DNA from 3 places in the Streptomyces sp. NPDC050485 genome. Region 3 is predicted to be linked to each of the others. Evidence: riboswitches for the same ligand, from Rfam matches in the RefSeq annotation. Region 3 holds a riboswitch; each other region holds the start of a gene.
What was found. A riboswitch is a leader RNA that binds a small molecule or an ion and turns the genes downstream of it on or off. The one in region 3 is predicted to bind cyclic di-AMP.

Region 1: linked by a shared signal. The riboswitch ahead of ACIBK6_RS35230 (transglycosylase family protein) and the one ahead of ACIBK6_RS15605 (C40 family peptidase) in region 3 are both predicted to bind cyclic di-AMP.
Region 2: linked by a shared signal. The riboswitch ahead of ACIBK6_RS11140 (transglycosylase SLT domain-containing protein) and the one ahead of ACIBK6_RS15605 (C40 family peptidase) in region 3 are both predicted to bind cyclic di-AMP.

Annotation. Positions count from the first base shown of each region.
Region 1 covers NZ_JBITHR010000026.1:95,918-100,119, reverse strand. Annotated here, with positions in the region: gene ACIBK6_RS35240 (cytochrome P450) at 1-1,169, shown strand, start outside; gene ACIBK6_RS35235 (transglycosylase family protein) at 1,269-2,249, shown strand; cyclic di-AMP (ydaO/yuaA leader) riboswitch at 2,513-2,680, shown strand; gene ACIBK6_RS35230 (transglycosylase family protein) at 2,684-3,409, shown strand; gene eno (phosphopyruvate hydratase) at 3,669-4,202, shown strand, end outside.
Region 2 covers NZ_JBITHR010000004.1:408,608-412,809, reverse strand. Annotated here, with positions in the region: gene ACIBK6_RS11150 (STAS domain-containing protein) at 1-59, opposite strand, end outside; gene ACIBK6_RS11145 (class I SAM-dependent methyltransferase) at 360-1,001, shown strand; gene ACIBK6_RS11140 (transglycosylase SLT domain-containing protein) at 1,029-1,859, opposite strand; cyclic di-AMP (ydaO/yuaA leader) riboswitch at 1,863-2,054, opposite strand; partial or broken gene ACIBK6_RS11135 (RraA family protein) at 2,681-2,857, shown strand; gene ACIBK6_RS11130 (WD40/YVTN/BNR-like repeat-containing protein) at 3,077-4,202, shown strand, end outside.
Region 3 covers NZ_JBITHR010000006.1:319,418-323,619, reverse strand. Annotated here, with positions in the region: gene ACIBK6_RS15625 (8-amino-7-oxononanoate synthase) at 1-241, shown strand, start outside; gene ACIBK6_RS15620 (DUF397 domain-containing protein) at 249-470, opposite strand; gene ACIBK6_RS15615 (helix-turn-helix domain-containing protein) at 471-1,358, opposite strand; gene ACIBK6_RS15610 (ATP-binding protein) at 1,603-2,037, shown strand; gene ACIBK6_RS15605 (C40 family peptidase) at 2,152-2,631, opposite strand; cyclic di-AMP (ydaO/yuaA leader) riboswitch at 2,636-2,831, opposite strand; gene ACIBK6_RS15600 (hypothetical protein) at 3,156-3,464, opposite strand; gene ACIBK6_RS15595 (ATP-dependent Clp protease proteolytic subunit) at 3,471-4,100, opposite strand.

The DNA of each region.
Region 1 (4,202 bases), on a different contig from region 3:
AGCTGCCGAGCGGCGTCGAGGCCTGGCTGGTGACGCGGTACGGGGACGCCAAGCAGGCCCTCGCCGACCAGCGGCTCTCCAAGAACCCCGCGCACCACGACGAGCCGGCCCACGCCAAGGGCAAGACGGGCATTCCGGGCGAGCGCAAGGCCGAGCTGATGACGCATCTGCTCAACATCGACCCGCCGGACCACACCCGCCTTCGGCGCCTGGTGGCGAAGGCGTTCACCCCGCGCACGGTGGCCCAATTCGCGCCGCGCGTACAGGAGTTGACGGATCAGCTCATCGACGCGTTCGCGGCGAAGGGCGAGGCCGACCTCATCCACGACTTCGCCTTCCCGCTCCCCATCTACGCCATCTGCGATCTGCTCGGCGTCCCGCGCGAGGACCAGGACGACTTCCGCGACTGGGCGGGCATGATGATCCGACACGGCGGCGGCCCGCGCGGCGGCGTCGCCCGGTCGGTGAAGAAGATGCGCAACTACCTCGCCGAGCTCATCCACAAGAAGCGCGAGAACCCCGGCGACGACCTCATCTCCGCGCTCATCAGGGCCAGCGACCACGGTGAGCACCTGACGGAGAACGAGGCCGCCGCCATGGCCTTCATCCTGCTGTTCGCCGGATTCGAGACGACGGTCAATCTGATCGGCAACGGGGTGTACGCCCTGTTGCGCAACCCGGAGCAGCGCGAGCGGCTCCAGGCCTCGATCGGCGCGGGGGAGAGCGGGCTCCTGGAGACCGGCGTCGAGGAACTGCTGCGCTACGACGGGCCGGTCGAGCTGGCCACCTGGCGGTTCGCCACCGAGCCTCTGACGATCGGCGGCCAGGACATCGCGGCGGGCGACCCGGTGCTCGTGGTGCTCGCCGCGGCCGACCGCGATCCCGAGCGCTTCGCCGAGCCCGACACGCTCGACCTCGGCCGCCGGGACAACCAGCACCTCGGATACGGCCACGGGATCCACTACTGCATCGGTGCGCCACTGGCCCGGCTCGAAGGCAGGACGGCGCTGGAGACCCTGCTGCGGCGCCTCCCTGACCTGCGGCTCGCGGTGGAACCTACCGATTTGCGCTGGCGCGGCGGGCTCATCATGCGCGGACTGCGCACCCTGCCGGTCGAGTTCACGCCGCCGCCCGGAACGACCTCATCTGACGAACCGTCAAGACTGTGACTTTTATGTGATCCCGGGTGCATCGACTTGTGACAGGCGTTCGAGTACGGCTACGTTCACCGTTCATTCGGCTCAGCAGTCACACGGAAGGCCTTATCCATGCGCTCCGGGAAGCATCGTCGGCCCCGCCAGGCACCCGCTCTCGTCGTCGCGGCAGGGGTGACCGGATCGGCCATCGCACTTCCGCTGCTCGCCGCGACCGGCGCCAACGCCGCGGACGCGCACTCCTGGAACCAGGTGGCCACCTGTGAGTCCGGCGGAATGTGGAGCGCCGACTTCGGCAACGGCCTGTACGGCGGGCTCCAGCTCTCGCAGGACACCTGGGAGGCCTTCGGCGGTACGGACTACGCCCAGCGGGCCGACCTCGCCAGCCGCGCCCAGCAGATAGCCGTCGCCGAGAAGGTGCTCGCGGCCCAGGGCACCAAGGCCTTCGCGAACTGCTCCAGCGGGCTCACCAAGGGCGGCGGCGCGGCCGATGTCGACCCGGGCCTGCCCGCGACGCCGGACCCGGCCGACCCGCTCGGGTCCATCGTGCCGACCGCTCCGGCGACCAAGGCGCCCGTCGCCCCGACGCCCGCGGTCCCCACCACCCCGGCCACGCCCTCGCCGGGCGCCACGAAGCCGGCCGACCCGGCCAAGCCGCCGACGCCCTCCGCGTCCACCCCGGCGAGCCCCGGCAAGCACCGCGGGGCGCCCGCACCGGAGGAGAGCAGGGGCGCGACGCCCGGCACCACCGGCTCCGGCACCGGTACCCCGACCGGACAGCCCGCCCCGACCGCCCCCGGCACTTCGGGCAGCCCGGCCGACGGCCGCGATGCGGGACGGCACGCCTCGCGAGGTGACGGTGGATCACGTGAGGCCGGCAACACCCCGGCCGCGAGCGGCGACTACACCGTCCGCCCCGGCGACAATCTCTCGGTCATCGCCGACGCGAACAAGATCCAGGGCGGCTGGCCCGCGCTCTACCACGCCAACGAGCGGCTGATCGGCACCGACCCGAACCTGATCCTGCCTGGCCAGAGCCTGCACCTGAAGGCCGCCGCGGCTGCCGTCGCCGCCCCGAACTCGGTACCGAAGTAGGGGTAGTTCGAGGGCGTATGTCCGTTCTGTCCAAGTGAGACATGGGTCTCTTCGCCCCAACTGGCGTGTCCCGTCTGCCCGGTCCGTCCGTCCCGCCCCCGACCTGCGGAAACGCCCCTTCTGTATCGGCAAGTAGGGGCGTTTTCTCCCCGATGGGCGTCTTTGAACATTGGCGGGCCGTGTGTTTTCGTCGGAACCGCTCGTCACCACGAGCCCCGTCGACCGAGCACGCCGAATCCTGCCGTCGGCCGACGGGAACAGTCGACGCTTATGCGCCGTAGGCAGGAGCGGGGGACCCAAGGTAAGTGCCGGGCCCGGCAGTTGAAGCAACTGTCGGCCGGCTTGGGGTGAAGACGGGCGCTGGGGCGCTCGGCCGGGCAGCTCACGCCCGAACCCGACAGCTCACCTCGCAGGCGTCGGTGAGGAGAACCTCCATGCTGCTTTCCGGCAAGGGCAAGCACCGTCGCCCGTCCAAGGCCGTCCGTGTCGTCACGCTGGCCGGCGTCACCGGCGCCGCTGTCGCCGCCCCGCTGATGGCGGCCGGCTCGGCCTCCGCCGCCTCCGTCCAGACCTGGGACGCGGTCGCCCAGTGCGAGTCCGGCGGCAACTGGTCCATCAACACCGGCAACGGCTACTACGGCGGCCTGCAGTTCTCGCAGTCCTCCTGGGCCGCCGCCGGCGGCACCCAGTACGCCGCCCGTGCGGACCTCGCCACCAAGGGCCAGCAGATAGCCGCCGCCGAGAAGCTGCTCGCCATCCAGGGCCCGGGCGCCTGGTCCTGCGCCGGCGCCGGCAACCTGACCTCCGGCGGCGCCAAGGCCAACGTGGACACCTCCGGCTCGTCGTCGTCCTCGTCCTCTTCGTCCTCTTCTTCCTCGTCGTCCTCTTCGAAGTCGTCGCCGTCCTCGAAGCCGAAGACCAAGCCGCAGCAGAAGACCCAGCGCACCGAGTCCGCGCCGGAGGCCAGCCGCGGCGAGCAGCGCACCGAGCCGGTCAAGCAGGGCAATGGCGAGTACACCGTCAAGGCCGGCGACACCCTCGGCCAGATCGCTTCCGCCAACGGCACCAAGGGCGGCTGGCAGAAGCTGTTCGAGCTGAACAAGGACATCGTCAAGGACGCCGACCTGATCTACCCGGGTCAGAAGCTCCACCTCGGCTGAGGCCGAAAAGCCCCAAGTCCCCCCGGTCCGGCGCGCATTCCCCCGTACGCGCCGGGCCGGGGTTCGTTCTGTTACCCGGCAGTAGTCCTGCGGTCCTTTGACCGGGATTCAGGGTCCTTGGGCCCTTTTTCGTCCCAGGAGGCGGGCACTCGGCTGGCCGGAGCCCCGGAGCCGGTTAGGCTCTTGTCGCAAGGCCGCAGCGACCCCTGCGCGGCCCCGCACTGCTTGCGTCACATCTAGCGTCACATCCCAGAAGGAGATGCTCGTGCCGTCCATCGACGTCGTCGTAGCCCGGGAAATCCTGGACTCCCGAGGCAACCCCACGGTCGAGGTCGAGGTCGGCCTCGACGACGGCAGCACCGGCCGTGCTGCAGTTCCGTCCGGCGCCTCCACCGGTGCCTTCGAGGCCATCGAGCTCCGCGACGGTGACCCCAACCGCTACGGCGGCAAGGGTGTCGAGAAGGCCGTCCTCGCCGTCATCGAGCAGATCGGCCCGGAGCTCGTCGGCTACGACGCCACCGAGCAGCGCCTGATCGACCAGGCCATGTTCGACCTGGACGCCACCGACAACAAGGGCTCGCTCGGCGCCAACGCCATCCTCGGCGTCTCGCTCGCCGTCGCGCACGCCGCCTCCGAGGCCAGCGACCTGCCGCTGTTCCGCTACCTGGGCGGCCCGAACGCGCACCTGCTGCCCGTTCCGATGATGAACATCCTCAACGGCGGCTCCCACGCGGACTCCAACGTCGACATCCAGGAGTTCATGATCGCCCCGATCGGCGCGGAGTCCTTCTCC
Region 2 (4,202 bases), on a different contig from region 3:
CTCAGATGGGAACGGGCGTTGCCGCACGGGTCCGGCAGCAGCCCTGGAGGCAGCGGCACTGGTGCGGAGACAGCTGGCCGAGCGGTTGTTCCCATGGCGGCTCCCGGTGCGGAACGACTCCCGCGGATACGGGAGTACACGGTCGTCGGGCAGTCACCGTGATCCGGGGTGACGCACTACCACCCTAGGAACAGGCCCGCATGCAGAAACGTGCACCCTCTCAACAGTTCACCCTGCGGGGTGAACGAAAGTTGCGCCACCCCCCACACGAGTACCCCGTGAGGGCGGTCGCGGCAGTCACAGGGGCCCAACACATTCGGCCCATTGCCGTTTCGGCGGACACTGGCATGCTGTGCGCCGTGGAAGATCAAGGAAGCCATGACTCGGTCCGCCGCAGCTACGACGCCGTCGCCGAGACGTACGCCAACCGCCTCCGTGATGAGCTCGCCGGCAAGCCGTTGGACCGGGCGCTGCTCGCGAGCCTCGTCGAGCAGACGGAACCCGGCGCGCCCGTCGCGGACCTCGGCTGCGGGCCCGGGCACGTCGCGGGGTGGCTCGCCGAGCGGGGCGTGAGCGCGGTCGGCATCGATCTGTCCGCCGCCATGGTCGCCCTCGGGCGCCGCGAGAATCCGGCGGTGGAGTTCCGCGAAGGGGACCTTCTGGCGCTGCCCGCAGCCGGCGGCGAATTCGGGTCGGCCGTCGCCCTGTACTCGGTCATCCACCTCGCGCCGGCCGAACTGCGCCGCGCCTTCGAGGAGGCCCACCGGGCGCTGCGCGGCTCCGGTCTCCTGCTCGTCGCGTTCCACGTCGGTTCGGAGGTGCGGCACCTGGACGAGTGGTGGGGCCATGAGGTCGACGTCGACTTCCACTTCCTCGAAACCGCCCGGGTCGCGGAGGCACTGACCGCCGCGGGATTCACCGTCGAGATGCGGATGGAGCGTACGCACTACGCCGACGAGGCAGAGACCCGGCGCGCCTATCTACTGGCGCGCCGGGTCTGAAACCTCCCCAGGCACGGGAAACACCCGTCAGTAGGCCCCGTGCACGTTGTCGATCGACCCGTAGGTCTTGGCGGCGTAATTGCACGCGGCGGTGATGTTGGCGACCGGGTCGTAGAGGTCCGTTGACGTGCCGGGCACGTGGAAGGCGGCGAACGTGGGCTGGATCACCTGGAGGAGTCCCTTGGAGGGGATGCCGGCCATGGCGTTGGAGTCCCAGTTGTTGATGGCCAGCGGGTTGCCCGACGACTCGCGCATGACGTTGCGGTAGATGCCGTTGTAGGTGCCCGGGATGCCGTGCTGGGCCATGATGTCCAGCGACTGCCTGATCCAGCCGTCGAGGTTGTTGGTGTACGACGAGACGTTCGTCACGGCGGCGGTGTTCTGGGTGGTGAGGCTGGTCTGCCGCGCGGAGCGGTCGGCCCGGCCGGACGCGGTGGCTCGGGAGGTGCTCGCCTGGTCGGCAGGGGTTGCCGCAGCCTTCGCCGGGGAGCCGACCGTGAGCTTGAGGCCGGGGTGGATCAGGGCCGGGTTACCGCCGATGACGCTCCGGTTGTCCTGGTACAGCTGCTTCCAGCCGCCGCTCACGCTGAGCGCGTCGGCGATCTTGGACAGCGAGTCCCCCGAGATGACGGAGTAGCTCGTGGCGGCGGCCTTCACCGCGGTGATCGGCTTGGCTGCCGCGACTGCGGGCGCCGCGGCCTTGACGGCAGTGCCGGTGTGCACCGATGCCGGTGCGGCAGCGGCCGTGGTCGCGCCGATCACCGGAATGGCGAGCACGGCGCCGCCCGTACCGGCGGCGGCGAGGCCCCGGGTGAGCGAGTTGGACTTGGGGCGGCGGTGCTTGCCCTTTCCAGGCATGTGAATTCCTCTCCTTCGCCTGCGAGGTGAGCTGTCGGGTTCGGACGGGAGCTGTCCGGTCGCAGTGCGGGTGTGCACTCGACTTCACCCCTTAGCCATTCCGGAATCCGGATCGGCGGCTTACCTGGGTCCCCCGCTCCTGCCGTACGTGTGTGGGAGGTTCCGGACGGCGGCAGGATTCGGCGTTCCATCCGGATTGCGGTGAACCTAAGCGAATGGGCGGACCGGAAACAAGACCGGAATTCAACGGAGGTGATCCGGAATAGGGATTCCCTAAAGTCCCGCACCCCCACGGACCTCCGTTCCGGCCCCCAACTCTCTTGCGCCAGACCCGAAATGACCCTCACCCCCTCCGCCCGTAGATCACGCCGCACGTGACCCAATTCACTCGCCCGGCGAGGCCCCCGAGACGTGCACACAAAAGCGCCCGGGTGCAGGCAATAGCCCCCAATTCCGACATTCTCGATTCGAGAGCGGGGGTTGCTAAACTGTAGTATTTCGGACAAATCCCTACTCGGGATTCACCGACGCCACCCATCCCCCGACGGCCAGGGCGCCGCGTGATCCGGGCCGTGCGCGCCCGCAGAGCCTCCAGACAGCCATTCGCGGCGTGCCCGGTCTCCCAAGATCGTCCCGGCGCGTCCCAGCCCGCCCCAGCGCTGAAGGTCGCATTACCAGGAGGCCACGCAGGCGTCGCGATCAAGAAAGGATGGCGGAGGACATGAACGGCACCAGCGAATGCAAGAACATTCCCCCCAACCGCCCCCGCCGACCACACCCGCTGACCTTCTCGTCGTGAATCAGGCGCCAGGAACCAAGCGTTTGCCGGTGGATACGTGCGCGCCGTCACCCAACACCGAGGAATCGCGGCATTCGTGGCCGAGGGGCTGAATCGGGATCCCGCCGCATTGCGCGAGGTGGGCTTTGCTGTCTTCACTCGGGGCGTCATCCCCGTCCCGGGGGTCACAGCGGCTGCCGAACCGTCAATCGTCCGGTGAGCTGCGGCCGTGTGCCGGTGCGGACCGGAGACGTCGCGGTGGCCGGCGAAGCGGGCGGTGCCGTCAAGCTCCCCGCCGCCCCCTGAGCGCTATCGCCAACTGCCGTATCTTGGCCGCGAATTGATCGAACCTCCCCTTCCCCTACTGACGCGTCCACGCCAGGATTCCCTCTCGGCGGTCGGGCCGCATCCGGTGCCCGCCACAGGGAGGAGAAGGCAGATGCCCCAACGGCATCGGCGGCGGTACATCACCTGTACCGTCGCGGCCGCCGCGTTCGGCCTGGTCGGCGCTCAGGCCTTCGCGGCCACGGGTTCCACTACACCCAGACCCTGGAACGCGCGTCATCAGGCCGATATCGGCAAGCAGCACACCCAGCAGATCCGCTCCAAGTCGGCCAAGGGCCTCACACCGGACGGCGGCGACGGCGGCTCCGACGAGGCGCAGAACTCCGCCGAATCCACCGCCCAGTACACCGAAGCGCGTACCGCACCCGGCGTCGTCGCGCCCGGCGCCTACGGGGCGGCCTGGGCCCAGTTGCAGTCCATGCGGCACACGCAGGGCGCCTGGGGCCATGTCACGTCGAAGGCGTACGACTCCGACGACCCGCGCTACCGCGACATCAACTCCAACTCCAGCGGCGGCTCGGGGAAGGTCACCGGCCGCATGACCGGGCTCGCCGCCGACGACCAGGGCTATGTGTACGCGGGCGGCGCCAACGGCGGTGTGTTCCGCTCGAAGACCGGTGGCGGCAACTGGCAACCGATCGCCGACAAACTGCCCTCGCTGTCCACGGGCACCCTCGCCCTGGACGGCTCCAACCGGCTCTGGTACGCGACCGGCGAGTCCAACACCGGGGCAACCTCCTTCGTGGGGACGGGAGTTTACGTCCTCTCCGATCCTGGGCACGGTCAGTTCCAGCCCGGCGGCCGGGTCGGCGGCGCGGAGTTGGAGAGCACCACGATCCACGCCCTGCGGTTCGCCGGAACCACCGTGTGGGCGGCCACCAGCCGGGGCGTGTGGTCACACTCCACCACCGCCCTCTCGGGCCCGTGGAAGCTGGAGTTCGCCCCCAACCCCGACTATCTTCCGGGTGGTTCCAAGGCGGCCGACCCCTCGGCCCCGTACAAGAACATCGCCAATGACATCGCGGTGGATCCGAAGGACCCGAGCAAGGTGCTGCTCGCCATCGGCTGGCGTGGTGGCGACACGTACAACGGGCTCTACAGCAGGCAGGGCGGCGAGTGGAAGCCGGTGTCCGGCATCGGTGATCTGCCGACGAGCAGCGCCGACGTGGGCAATATGACGTTCGGCGCGGCGGCCGACGGTTCGCGCCTGTACGCCATCG
Region 3 (4,202 bases):
CGCGGGGCATCTGGCGGTGCACCCCGACGCCGCGGTGGTCTCCGTGCGGGCCCCCTCGGCGGAGGCGGCGGTCGCCTGGGCGGCCGACTGCCGCGCGGCCGGGCTCGTGGTCGGCTGCTTCCGGCCGCCGTCGGTTCCGGACGGCATCTCGCGGATCCGGCTGACCGCCCGGGCGGATCTGACGGAGCGGCAGATCGACACGGCGGTGGACACGATCCTGCGGACCGCCCCCACCGCCTGACGGGCTATCAGTTATCGGCCGAGAGTGCCGAGATGAAGCTGTGCCAGGCCGGGGCGCCGAAGAGCAGCGCGGGGCCCTCGATCCGCTGGGAGTCGCGCACGGCCAGCAGCTCACCCTTGAGCCTGGCCGTCTCGACGCAGTTGTTCATGCCCACGCTGCGGCTGCTGCGCCGCCACGGGGCACCGTTGAGGGATGTACTGGAAGGAACGTGCGCAGGGCGTGCGGACATTCATGCCTCCCCACCCGCCGCGGAGGGGCCCGGTTCTTCCCGGGCTATCCGGGCGATGAGATCCAACGAGTCCTCGCAGGAGAGCGCGAGCGACTGAACGGTCTGGAACGCGGCGCTGTACGCCTCAAGGTCTTCTCTCCGTTCGAGATAGAGGCTACTCGTCAAATGGTCGAGAACGACCACATCCAGATCTGAAATGTCCGGAAACGAAAAGATAATGAAAGGCCCGTTGATTCCGACGTAGCCGCCGTAACGGAAAGGGATGACCTGCAACCGGACATGGGGCCACGCGGCGGCCGCCAGCAGATGCTGTAACTGATCGCTCATGGCCGCCGGTCCGCCCACCTGGCGCCTCAGTACCCCCTCGTCGAGTACCGCGCTGAGGGCGAGCGGCGGATCGCCCCGCAGCACCTCCTGGCGGGCGAGGCGCACCTCCACGAGCGAGTCCACCTTGTCCGGCGGCAGGGAGGTGAGCGCTGCCCGGGTCACCGCCCGCGCGTACGCGGGCGTCTGGAGCAGCCCCGGCACCACCGAGGTCTCCAGCGTGCGCGCCGTGCGCGCCTGCGACTCCAGGCTGATGAAGTCCCGGTACTGCGGCGGGAGCAGACCCCGGTACGCGCGCGCCCAGTGCTCCCCGCCGCCGTCCGCGGAATCGGCCAACGCCTCCAGGAGCACGCGGAGTTGGGGATCCCGTACCTCGTACGCGTCGAGCAGCCGGGCCACGTCCGCGGGCTTCGCGCCGCTGCGGCCGGTCTCGATGCGGCTCACCTTCGACTGGTGCCAGCCGACCAGGCGGGCCGCCTCCCCGCTCGTCAGACCCTTTCGGTCGCGCAACCCGCGCAGTTTCTCGCCCAGCTTGCGGCGGTGCACCGCCGGTCCGTGCCACATGGCCGTCTCCTTCGCCTCCGGCGCCTTCGGCGATGGGTAAGTGTGAGCCCAAATACGCTCCCCTGCCGCAGAGTTCACCGCTTTGAGCGACAGATATATGCATATCTTGGTGGATCGCACCCAAGACCGGCACGATGAGTGGCACTCTGGCGCGAAGCACAATCCGAGGCCGACGTCGTCTCCGTGAGCGCTCATCCGCCAGGAGTCCTCTAGCCGGCCCGGGTGGGAAAGGGACAGCGTCGCCATGGCAGACCATCTCGAAGCATCAGTCACTCTGCCGAGCGAACCCGCCTCGGTCTCCGTGGCACGGCGATACGTCGCCGAGGTCCTCACCGATTGGGGCCTGCCGTCCGACGACGAGACCGCCGACACGGTCCGGCTCATCGTGTCAGAACTGGCCACCAACGCCGTACAGCACACCTTCGGCCAGTCCCCCACCTTCACCGTGGACGTCCAGCTGGAACGCGAGGAGGAGCTGCGGGTCGGGGTGACCGACAGCCATCCGCGCTGGCCGAAACGATTGCCCGCCGCCGTCCAGCAGGACAACGGCCGGGGCATGGTGATCATCCGCTGGCTCGCGGTCGAGTGCGGCGGCCGGCTCTCGGTCGCGCCCACCGCGGACGGCGGCAAGACGGTCTGGATCGCCCTGCCGTGGACGGCTGCGGTGCAGAGCGGCTAGCCCCCGCCCCGGAGCCACTCTGGGGGGGAGCGGGCCGTCGTCCCGGTGCGTGGGCGCGCGCACCGGGACGACCTGGTTGACGGACCGTCAGCTGGGCCGTCGCCCGGCAGGCGGTCAGCCGACCCGCCCATACCAGACGGTGTGGCTCCAGATCCGTTCGAGGCGGACCACCGCGCCGGTCTTGGGGGAGTGCCAGATCTTCCCGTTCCCGGCATAGATCCCCACGTGGTACACGCGTCCTGACGAATGGAAGAACACCAGGTCACCGGCCTTGCGGGAGGAGGCGGAGACATGCCGGGAGTTGTTGTACTGCTGCTGCGCCGAGCGGGGCAGCTTCCGGCCCGCCTGCTTGAACGAGTAGAGCGTGAGCCCCGAGCAGTCGAAGCGGTGCGGTCCCGCGGCCCCGTACTGATAGGGCGACCCCTTCTTCGACTCGGCCACATGGAGCGCCTTGGTGGCGACGGCCGCGGCACTCGCCTCGGCGCACGGCGCCAGTATGGTTCCCCCCGCCACGGCGACGGTGAGGGCCGTGACGGTGCGGAGACGGAACAGCAGAGACGGGACGTGTGACGGGACATCTGTCTGCGCAGTCATGTCCAACCCTTCGTCAAACCGCCTGCGAAGGATGACCTGTCGGGTTCGGGCCGGCGAAGACGCCCGGCCGTCTGAACGGCTTCACCCCGAGGGACGGCCGACGGCCGGCCATCCCGAAGAACGCGGGTCCTCCACTCCTGCCGGTCCACTCCTGTCGACCAGTCGTCCGGAGCGGCGGCAGGACTCGGCGTCCGCCCGGACCGCCCCGCCGCGGTGGCGGGGGCTTGTCGTCCCAGGGATCTTCACGCACTGACTGTCATATTTACGTATCAAAACGGCTTTTTGTGGTGTTGCTCACGACTGACCTGTTCGGGTGGACACAGGTGGTTTCTTACCCCCGTAAGAAGGGCTGATGAGCCTCTCACCAGCGACGGAGCGATCGATTCCGCACGTTGTCCAGGCGCCATAAGGAGCCCATAAGGGTCAGCGGACGTAGCCGCCGGTGGGCCGAACGTGGGTACCCCGTCTGGTCCGTTTCGTCGGCCCCATGAGCGTGTCGGATGTCGCCGCCGCGCGCGGCGGCCTCAACCGGTGGTCTGCGGCGGCACCGTGAGCCGTCCCGCGCGGCGCTCACCGTCCAGCACCCGCAGGGCGCGGGTCAGCGTCCGGGCGTGCACCCGGGTCTCGCCGCGCAGATGCATCAGGGTGAGCGCGTCCTTCAGTGCGGCCGCCCGCCCGACCAGGGCCTGCGCGGCCCGCAGCGCGCCGTAGGTGTCGGGGCCGTGCGCCGGGTTGATGCGGCCGAGCAGATCGACCACTTCGAGGTAGCAGTCGATGAACTCGGCCTCGGCCCGCGTCAGTGCGGGCAGCGGCGGAAGTTCCGGTGGCAGCACGGCGGTTCACCGTCCGCGCAGCGAGGTCTTGCGGCTGACGAGTACGTGGTCGGCGAGTCCGTACGCCACCGCGCCCGCGGCGTCGAAGACCACGTCCCGCTCGATGTCGGCGGCCACCTGCTGGGCGGTCCGCCCGGTGTACCGGGCGAGCAGCTCGGTCAGGAGCGTGCGGCCGCGCAGCAGTTCGGCGGCCTGGATCTCCAGATCGGAGGGCTGGCCGCGCAGCGGCTCCTCGATCGCGGGCTCCTTGAGGAGCACCCGGGAGGCCGGCTGCACCAGGCGTTTGCCGGGCGCGCCGGCCGCGAGCAGCAGCGCGGCCACCGAACCCACCTGGCCCAGGCAGAACGTCTGCACGTCGCAGGTGACGAACTGCATCGTGTCGTGGATCGCGGTCATCGCGGTGAGCGAGCCGCCGGGGGAGTTGATGTAGAGCGAGATGTCCCGGTCGGGATCGGCGTGCTCCAGGTGCATGAACTGGGCCATCACATCGTTGGCCGAAGCGTCGTCGACCGGGGTGCCGAGAAAGACGATCCGCTCCTCGAAGAGCTTGGAGTACGGATCGAGCGTGCGGACCCCGGAGGCGGTGCGCTCCGAGAACTCGGGCAGGACATAGCGGGCGGCAGGGCGCTGGGTCATGACGTACCTCTCCTCGACCGGATACCTCGACCAGATGTAAAAAATGTACAGGACGTACAGATCGATGAGAGGTGGTTTCGCTCTCGGCGAGCGGGGGCCTGG